DNA from 3 places in the Acrocarpospora sp. B8E8 genome. Region 1 is predicted to be linked to each of the others. Evidence: predicted binding sites of a transcription regulator. Region 1 holds the regulator's gene; each other region holds the start of a gene.
The links. Region 1 encodes HrcA, which represses chaperone genes, less so after heat shock. Its sites were predicted from a motif close to TTGGCACTCTCNNNNNGAGAGTGCCAA; they were not measured.
Positions count from the first base shown of each region.

Region 2: the regulator HrcA is predicted to act here: its motif matches at 1,861-1,887, upstream of ABGB08_RS24650 (DNA starvation/stationary phase protection protein).
Region 3: the regulator HrcA is predicted to act here: its motif matches at 1,101-1,127, upstream of groES (co-chaperone GroES).

Region 1 is NZ_JBDPLV010000013.1:183,650-186,921, forward strand. It holds gene ABGB08_RS15630 (DUF3097 domain-containing protein) at 1-628, opposite strand, end outside; gene ABGB08_RS15635 (hypothetical protein) at 639-1,271, opposite strand; gene hrcA (heat-inducible transcriptional repressor HrcA) at 1,413-2,426, shown strand; gene dnaJ (molecular chaperone DnaJ) at 2,427-3,272, shown strand, end outside.
Region 2 is NZ_JBDPLV010000026.1:84,714-87,985, forward strand. It holds gene ABGB08_RS24645 (P-loop NTPase fold protein) at 1-1,239, shown strand, start outside; gene ABGB08_RS24650 (DNA starvation/stationary phase protection protein) at 1,236-1,703, opposite strand; gene ABGB08_RS24655 (MerR family transcriptional regulator) at 1,897-2,508, shown strand; gene ABGB08_RS24660 (VIT domain-containing protein) at 2,505-3,272, shown strand, end outside.
Region 3 is NZ_JBDPLV010000016.1:156,072-159,343, forward strand. It holds gene ABGB08_RS18240 (class I SAM-dependent methyltransferase) at 1-224, opposite strand, end outside; gene ABGB08_RS18245 (Uma2 family endonuclease) at 246-926, opposite strand; gene groES (co-chaperone GroES) at 1,220-1,534, shown strand; gene groL (chaperonin GroEL) at 1,638-3,260, shown strand.

The DNA of each region.
Region 1 (3,272 bases):
CCGGCCACGCCGCGATCCCGGCCACGGACGGCTTGACCGCCTGCCAGATGTCCACATACGGATGCCCCACGACCAGTACATCGGGCCCCGCGACCTGAGCGGCGATGCGGCTCTCCTTGGACCCCGGCACCAGATGATCGACCAGAACCCCGAGCCGCCGCCCGGGTTCCGGGCCGAACTCCGCGACGATCTCCGGCAGGTGGTCGACTCCTTCCAGGTATTCGACCACCACCCCCTCCACCCGCAGATCGTGCCCCCAGATCTTCTCGACCAGCGAGGCGTCGTGCACGCCCTCGACGTAGATCCGGCTCTCCCGCGCGACCCGGGCCCGCAGCCCCTCGACCGCGATCGACCCGGACGCACTGCGCCGCGGGCCTGAGGAGCCGGACGGCCGCACCAGCGTCACCGGCTTGCCGTCCAGCAGGAACGCGGCGGGGGCGAGCGGAAAGAGCCGCCGCCGCCCGTGCCGGTCCTCCAGCGTGACGGCCTCCTTGTCGCAGGCCACCACGGCCCCGCAGAACCCCCCGTCCGCGTCCTCGACGACCAGGTCGAGTTCCGCGGGGATCTGCGGGATCTTGCCCCGCAGTGGCCGTCGCCAGTCTTCGGAGAGCACGTCCCGCTCGTACATGCCGAGAAAACTAGTACATCAACTGCCGCTTGCGGGCGCCGCTGCGCTTGACCAGCACCACGATGGTCACCACCACCGCGAACAGGAACCCGAGGATGGGCAGCGCGAGCATCGCCAAGCCGCCGCCCACGGCCGCGGCGGCCTCCCCGGATGCCAGTTCCTTGCCGACGCCGAACTTGACGCCCTCGCCGACGCAGTTGACCTGGTACTGCCCGGCGGCCGGAACGCCCACCTTGAAGAGCAGCTCCCAATTGTCGCCATTCACCGTCAAATTTTGTGAAACGGTCGGCTGGGTCAGGGTTGGCTTCTGGCTGGGGTCGGCGCCCTGTACCTGGCACTCGACATCGGTGGCCTGGTTGGCGGCGGCCCAGATCGCGGGCTTGTCGGCCGGGTTGAGCTGGACCGTGACGGTCTCCCCGCTGGAGAGGGTCGTCGTCGGCGCGGCGTCGTTGATAGTGGAGAAGATGGATCCGGCGAATCCGGCGATACCCACGACGAGTAAGACCAGGAACAGGACCCAGGAAAGCACGATCCACAGCACCCGGGGCCGGATCGGGGGCCGCGGGGCGGCATACGGGGGCGGCGGAGCGCCGTACTGGCCGTAGTTCTGCTGGCCGTAATTTTGACTGTAGGGAGAACTCATAACACCAAAGTGTGGGGGTTCCCACTTGTGGGACGTTTGCAGTCGACTTGGTCTTCTTGCCCGGCTGCTGTTATCGCACCGTGGAGGCGCTGGCCGTACACTTGGCACTCGGGACAATCGAGTGCCAGGGGAGGTGAGCACGTGGTTGACGACCGGAAGCTGGCGGTGCTACGCGCCATCGTCGAGGACTATGTGTCCACCAACGAGCCGGTGGGCTCCAAGGCGCTGGCCGATCGCCACAACCTGGGTGTCTCGCCCGCCACCATTCGTAACGATATGGCCGCTCTGGAGGAGCAAGGCTACATTCACCAGCCGCACACGAGCGCCGGGCGGGTGCCCACCGACAAGGGTTACCGGCTGTTCGTGGACCGGCTGTCCCAGGTGAAACCGCTGACCGGGGCCGAGCGCCGGGCGATCGAGACGTTCCTGGCCGGCGCCATCGACCTGGACGAGATCGTGACCCGCACCGTGCGGCTGCTGGCGCAGCTCACCAGGCAGGTCGCGGTGGTGCAGTATCCGTCGCTGACCAGATCCACGGTCCGGCATGTGGAGATCGTTCCGCTGGCCGACCGCCGGGTCATGCTGGTGCTGATCACCAACACCGGCCGGGTCGAGCAGCGGGTGGTCGACCTGCCCGACGCGATCGGCGACGATCGGGTGGCCCACCTGCGGGCGGTGCTGAACGCCTCGCTGGACGGCTGCGGCCTGTCCAACGTGCCGGACAGGGTGGCCGACCTGCCCGACCGGCTGTCGGCGGAGGACCGCCCCGTCGCGGTCACGCTGCTGTCGGTGATCCTGGAAACACTGGTCGAGCGGCATGAAGAGAAGATCGTCTTCGCCGGGGCGGCCAACCTCGCGGCGGCCGACTTCAGCGTGGGCCTCCGCGACGTGCTGGAGGCTTTGGAGGAACAGGTCGTGCTGATGCGCCTGCTGGGCGAGACCGGCGACCTGTCCGAGCTGACCGTCCGGATCGGCTCGGAGAATCCGTACACGGGGCTGCGCGGCACATCGTTCGTCGCCGCGGGATACGGTGCGGGCGACAAGGAACTGGCCCGGCTCGGAGTGCTGGGCCCGACGCGAATGGACTATCCGGTGACGATGGGTGCGGTGCGCGCCGTGGCGCGTTATGTCGGCCAGATCCTGGCGGGGTCATAAGTGGCCAAGGACTATTACGCGACCCTCGGGGTGCGCCGGGACGCCAGCCAGGACGAGATCAAGAAAGCCTACCGGCGGCTGGCGCGCGAGCTCCATCCGGACGTCAACCCCGATCCGCAGACGCAGGAGCGGTTCAAGGAGATCACGCAGGCCTACGAGGTCCTGTCGGATCCGCAGAAGCGCCAGATGCACGATCTGGGCGGCGACCCGTTCGGCGGCGGCGGTGGCGCGGGCGCCGGCGGCTTCGGCCAGGGCTTCCCCTTCAGCGACATCATGGACGCCTTTTTCGGTACGGCTTCCGCCTCCCGCGGCCCCCGTTCCCGGGCCCGCCGCGGGCGCAACGCCACCATCCGGGTCGAACTGGACCTGGCCGAGTCGGGCTTCGGCACCACCCGCGAGCTGGTGGTCGACACCGCCGTGCTGTGCGAGGTCTGCCAGGGCTCCGGCGCGGCCGCCGGAACCCATCCCGACACGTGCGACATGTGCCACGGCCGGGGTGAGGTCTCGCAGGTGACACGCTCGTTCCTGGGGCAGGTCATGACCTCGCGGCCGTGCCCCCAGTGCGGCGGGTATGGCAGCGTGATCCGGCATCCGTGCCAGGAGTGCTCGGGCGACGGGCGCGTGCGCACCCGCCGTACGATCAAGGTCAGGATCCCGGCGGGCGTGGAGGACGGCACCCACATCCAGCTGGCCGGGGAAGGCGAGATCGGGCCGGGCGGCGGGCCGCCCGGAGACCTGTTCCTGGAGATCGTCGAGCGGCCGCACGCCATCTTCGAGCGGCGCGGCGACGACCTGCACTGCACGGTGCAGATCCCGATGACCGCCGCCGCCCTGGGCACCTCGCTC
Region 2 (3,272 bases), on a different contig from region 1:
GCCTCCCAGCTGGCCACGCCGCTGCTCCCGGCCCTGGAGGGCACCGCCGCCGCGATCTCCTCGGCGGGCGCCCTGGCCGCGGTGGCCACCGGCTGGGTACGGCTCGCGCGTTTCTTCACCGAATCCGCCGATACCGCCTTCACCACCCTGGTCCACCCGCCCGACCTGTTCGCGCCCCCACCGGAGACCGGCGACCTGCTCGCCGAGCCCGGCTACAGCGCCAGGACCGGCTTCCTGCACCTGGTCCAGACCGACATGCGGCACGTGCTCGGCCTGGTGGCGACGGAGGAACGCCCGCTGGTGGTGTTCGTGGACGACCTGGACCGGTGCTCGTCCGGCACCGTGGCCCAGGTGATCGAGGCGATCAACCTGTTCCTGGCCGGGGAGTTCCCCGACTGCGTCTTCGTGCTGGCCATGGAGCCCGAGGTGGTGGCCGCCCACGTCGAGCTGGCCTACCGCGACCTCACGGAGTCGATGCCGGAGAGCCTCCGCCAGGGCATCGGCTGGCGGTTCCTGGAGAAGATCGTGCAGCTGCCGCTGTCGGTCCCGCTCCTGGCCGACGACACCCGCCTACCGGCATATGTCCGAGCTTTGATGGGAATTTCGGACACGCGACGCATGCCCGAAATGCGGGTGCCGCAGCAGCAGCCGCAGAACCTCGACCAGGAGCTGGTGGCCCGGCTCGAGCACGCGATCCGCGCCCGGCGGCCCCAGGCCGACACCCTCGACTCGATCGCCAGGGCCACCCAGCACGTCGTCGGCGCGCCCGCCGAGACCGCGGGGACGCTGGGCGGGCTGTGGCGGGAGACGCGCGCCGCCGCCGACCGGGTCTTCGACGACCTGTACAGCGACGAGAACGCCTACCGCGCGATCGAGGTGGCGCTGCCCGCCCTGTCGGCGAGCAACCCGCGCGAACTCAAGCGCTACGTCAACGTGTTCCGCTTCTACTCGTTCGTCACCTACCGCCAGCGCCTGGCCGGGGAGCGCCCGGCGAGCGACGCCGAGGTGGCCAAGCTCTCGGCGCTCACCGTGCGCTGGCCGCAGCTGCTGTCCCTGCTGACCCGGGACTGCCCGGTGCGGAACGAGACCACGCTCGGCCTGCTCGAACAGGCCGCGCGTGCGGATGACTGGGTGGAAACCGCCCAGCTGGTCGGAGTGCCGGCGGAGGCGAGCGCGCCCCTCAGGGCGCTGCTCGCCTCCGGCCCTCCGGTCGCCGATCTGGCCAGGCGCCTGCTCTAACGCTGGGCCTGGATCATCCAGTGGTGCTTCTCCAGGTCCCGGGTGAGACCGATGAGGAGATCCTGGGTGACCGGGTCGGGCCGCTCGGTGGCGTCGATCCGCTTCCGCATCCGCCGGATGATCGACTCCAGGATGTCGGTCATCGCGGCGATGACCTTGCCGTCCTCGATCGGCCCCGCGTCCAGGTGCGGCACCTGGCTGTCGTTGGCGATCGTGGTGGCGCGCCCGTCCGGGCTGACGCCGATGGCGACGGCCCGCTCGGCGACGAGGTCGGCCGTCTTCCTGGCCATCTTGACGATGTCGTCGAGCTGCAGGTGGATCGAGCGGAAGAAGCGCCCGGTCAGGTTCCAGTGCGCCTGCTTGCCCACGAGCGACAAGTCGAGGAGGTCGAGCAGGGCGCCCTGCAGCGCCTCCCCGGTGATCTTCTTGTTCTCGGCGGTCAGAAGGCTGGTAATTGGAGCCATGCTTGGTCCTTCCATCGAGATTGAGGGTTATTCAAAAGGAGCCCGGCGCGGTTCGACGAGTCGCGCCGACCTGCTGGGACGTCGCGAGGGCGACCTTTTGAATAATCCTCACTGACCTATATCGGTCAACCCGAAAAGGGCCGACCCTGTTCCGTAGTTGACACTGTCATCGTGACAGTGTCACTGTTGAACCATGAGCGAGACCTGGACCATCGGCGAGCTGGCCGAGCGCGCGGCCGGCGCGCTCGGTTCCGACGCGCGCGTCAACGGGCGGGTCAGGGACATCCCGAACGAGCGCCTCATCCGGTGGTACGCGACGATCGGCCTCCTCGACCCGCCCCTGGCCCGGCGCGGCCGAGTCGCTCTGTACGGGCCGCGTCACCTGCTGCAACTCGTCGCGATCAAGCGCCGCCAGGCCGCCGGTCGCTCGATCGCGGACATCCAGATCGAGCTGGCCGGAGCCCCCGACTCGGCCCTCCAGAACATCGCCCTCATCTCCCCATACCCAGACGAACCCGAAAATTCCTCCTCTGAGCCCGAACATTCCGCCCCCGAGCCCGCACGCGCCCGCTTCTGGGCCGCCACCGGTGAGCGTTCGGCCCTGACACCACCGGCCGACCCACCGCCCACCGCGCGCGTTCACGGCGTGCGGATCGCCCCAGGAGTGGCTCTGGTGCTGGACGCCGCCGACCGGGCACCGTCGGACGCGGACCTGGTCGCGCTGGCGGCGGCGGCCCAGCCCTTGCTGGCGGCGCTGAGCGAACTCGGCCTGATCACCATGAAATCGGAAGGGACACCGTCATGACCGTTCCCATCACTCCGCTGCGGCCGGAGGAGTACGCGCCGGTGCCCGACTCCGGGTTCGGCGCCCTGGAGACCGAGAAGGGCAACCTGCCGCTGGAGAGCGTGGCGGTGACCGCGCACCTCAGCGGCCTGACCGCGGGCGTGGAGGTGGCGCAGGGCTTCCGCAATCCCTACGACGTCTCGCTCGAGGCCACCTACGTGTTCCCTCTCCCGCCCCGCGCCGCGGTCACCAAGTTCACCCTGGAGGCCGACGACCGGGTGGTCGAAGGGCTGCTCAAGGAGCGTGGCGAGGCCAGGGCCGACTACGACCGCGCGCTGGCGCGGGGTCAGCGGGCGGCGATCGCCGAGGAGGATCGGCCGGATGTGTTCACCATCCGGGTCGGCAACATCGTGCCCGGCGAGCGGGTCACCGTCCGGCTGACGCTCAGCCAGCCGCTGCCCTACGAGGACGGCGCGGCCGAATTCCGCTTCCCGCTGGTGGTCGCCCCCCGCTACATCCCGGGCGTGCCCCTGGAGGGCGCCCAGTCCGGCGGCGGCGTGGCCGCCGACACCGACGCCGTCCCCGACGCGTCCCGCATCACCCCGCCGGTCCTGCTCCCGGGCTTCCCCAATCCCGTACGGCTGTCGCTGGCCACCACCGTCGACCCGGCCGGTCTGGACCTGCGCGAGATCCGCTCCAGCCTGCACACCCTGGACACCACGACCGGGGAGACGATCACCGTCGAGCTCCGGCCGGGCGAGCGCCTGGACCGGGACTTCATCCTG
Region 3 (3,272 bases), on a different contig from region 1:
GGCGTGAAGTACATCACGTCCGCATCCGTCCCGAACTTGACCGCCGCACGCCGCCGCAGGTCCGCCTGGGTGAGCGCCGCGCCAACCAACGCCGGGCCGTACTCCCGCCGCAACGTGCCGACCGCCCGCATTGGATCGGTGCCACCCCTGACGAGCTCTACCGCCTCGCCCAACGCCTTCTGCCCTATCGGCGTGAGCAGCAGCTCAAACCCCTCCAGCTCCACGCCAAGAGGCTATCGGCCCTTCTATCCGGCCCGGACGGACAGATTGTCGAGGTCGATGTCGATGGGGAAGGGTACGTCCACGGAAAGCCGACCGCGATGGATGGCGACTAGTCCGTATGCACTGGTGGCCGGATCCAGTTGGAAGACATATACGACAGGCTTGTTCTCGTGGTTCTCAACCCGCCAGTAGTAGGGGATTCCACTCTTGGCGTACTTCGGTGGCTTGACCGATCGATCCCGGTGCGCGGACTCAGGTGAGACGATCTCGACCACGAGATGCACTTCGTCGGCCTCATAGAAGGTGCGCGCCATGTCGGCGACCGCAGCCGCGTCTGCTACCACGATGTCCGGGCAGGGTCGCCAATTCGTGTCGAGCTTGAGGTCCATCTGGCTGACGGCGCCGAGCTTCTCGGGAGCCTGCTGATCCAGCCTGACCCGCAGGCCGATGAGAACATGCTCATGGAATCGCTTCTGGGGGGACATGAAAACGAGAGCTCCATCGACGAGTTCGACGCGTGCGAAGAAATCCGGTTCACCGTGGGGCCCGTCGAGGGGCAGCCGATCGAGGTCGTCGGCCGTCCATCCCCCCTCTGGGGGATAAGGCCAGTTGGCCAGAACGTCCTCAGCCGAATGGCTCAACTGTTCCGCTGTGCTGGTCACATCACGCATCGTAGGACGATCGTCGTCGCCGTTCGTGGTCATTCGGCTACGTTCCCGTCGACTGGAGTCTCTGATGATTCATCATCATGCCGGTGGTGTTCCCGTTGTTGGGGTCTTCGTCACTCTACGACGGTGTTCGCGAGGGGCGGACGGCAGAGCTGACCTGCATATGGAGTTCGTGTTGACTGCGTCGGGGGTTGTGCATACTGTTTCGTGTTGGCACTCACCTAGGGAGAGTGCCAAATCAAAACGCGACGAGGCAGGTCTGACACCCGCGACGGCAGGCCACTGGTCGCCTCTTCAGCTCACTCATCGCAATCTGAAGGGGAGGTCCGATCATGACGACCGCCACTAAGGTTCCCGTTAAGCCGCTCGGCGACCGTATCGTGGTTCAGCCGCTTGAGGCCGAGCAGACCACGGCTTCCGGCCTGGTCATCCCGGACACCGCCAAGGAGAAGCCGCAGGAGGGCAAGGTCCTCGCGGTTGGTCCGGGCAACTGGGACGAGTCCGGCAGCAAGCGGGTTCCGCTCGACGTCACCGAGGGCGACGTCGTGCTCTACAGCAAGTACGGCGGGACCGAGGTCAAGTACGGCGGCGAGGAGTACCTGGTGCTTTCCGCCCGTGACGTGCTCGCCATCATCGAGAAGTAAGCCGTGCAAGAGCCCCGGGTGCCGCCAGTGCCCGGGGCTTTCACTTCTGTGGAGTTTCTGTCCGGTGTTCCTCCCCTGAGACCCGGACGCTGAGAGGACTGCTATGCCGAAGATTCTGTCGTTCGACGAGGACGCCCGGCGCGCTCTTGAGCGTGGCGTGAACGCCCTCGCGGACGCTGTGAAGGTGACCCTCGGCCCGCGTGGCCGCAACGTGGTCATCGACAAGAAGTTCGGGGCGCCGACGATCACCAACGACGGTGTCACGATCGCCCGTGAAGTCGAGCTGGACCGGCCGTACGAGAACCTGGGCGCCCAGCTGGCCAAGGAAGTGGCCACCAAGACCAACGACGTCGCCGGCGACGGCACGACGACCGCGACCGTGCTGGCTCAGGCCATGGTGCGCGAGGGTCTGCGCAACGTGGCCGCGGGCGCGCAGCCGATGTCGCTGAAGCGCGGCATCGACCTGGCCGCCAAGGCGATCAGCGAGAAGCTGCTGGACTCGGCCCGCCCGGTCGAGGACAAGAAGGAGATCGCGCACGTCGCGACCATCTCCGCGCAGGACGCCAAGATCGGCGAGCTGATCGCCGAGGCGTTCGACAAGGTGGGCAAGGACGGGGTCATCACCGTCGAGGAGTCCAACGCGCTCGGCCTCGAGCTGGAGTTCACCGAGGGCCTCCAGTTCGACAAGGGCTACCTGTCGGCGTACATGGTGACCGACCAGGAGCGCATGGAAGCGGTCCTGGAGGATCCGTACATCCTGCTCACCCAGGGCAAGATCGCCTCGATCGCCGACTTCCTGCCGCTGCTGGAGAAGGTCGCCCAGACCAAGAAGCAGCTGCTGGTGATCGCTGAGGACGTCGAGGGTGAGGCCCTGGCCGTCCTGGTCACCAACAAGATCCGCGGGACCTTCACCTCGGTCGCCGTCAAGGCGCCCGGGTTCGGCGACCGCCGCAAGGCCATGCTGCAGGACATCGCCACCCTCACCGGCGGCCAGGTGGTCTCCGAGGAGATCGGCCTCAAGCTGGAGCACGTGGGCCTGGAGGTGCTGGGCACCGCCCGCCGGGTGGTCATCACCAAGGACGCCACGACCGTCGTCGACGGCGCCGGCGACGCGTCCGCGATCGCGGACCGGGTCAAGGAGATCAAGCTCGCCATCGAGCAGTCCGACTCCGACTGGGACCGCGAGAAGCTGCAGGAGCGGCTGGCCAAGCTGTCCGGCGGTGTCTGCGTGCTGAAGGTCGGCGCGGCCACCGAGGTGGAGCTGAAGGAGAAGAAGCACCGCCTGGAGGACGCGATCTCGGCCACCCGCGCCGCGATCGAGGAGGGCATCGTCTCCGGCGGCGGCTCGGCGCTCGTGCACGTGGCCAAGGAGCTCGACAACCTCGGCCTGACCGGCGACGAGGCGACCGGCGTCTCCGTGGTCCGCAAGGCCCTGGTGGAGCCGGCCCGCTGGATCGCCGAGAACGCCGGCCACGAAGGCTACGTGGTCACCTCGAAGATCTCCGACCTGAAGCCGGGCCACGGCCTCAACGCGGCCACCGGGGAGTACGGCGACCTGATCGCCCAGGGCGTCATCGACCCGGTCAAGGTCACCCGCTCGGCTGTGCAGAACGCCGCGTCCATCGCGGGCATGCTGCTCACCACCGAGGCTCTGGTGGTGGACAAGCCGGAGGAGGAGGCCCCCGCCGCCGGCGGTCAGGGCCACGGCCACGGGCATGGCCACTAGCGGACAGTAGAA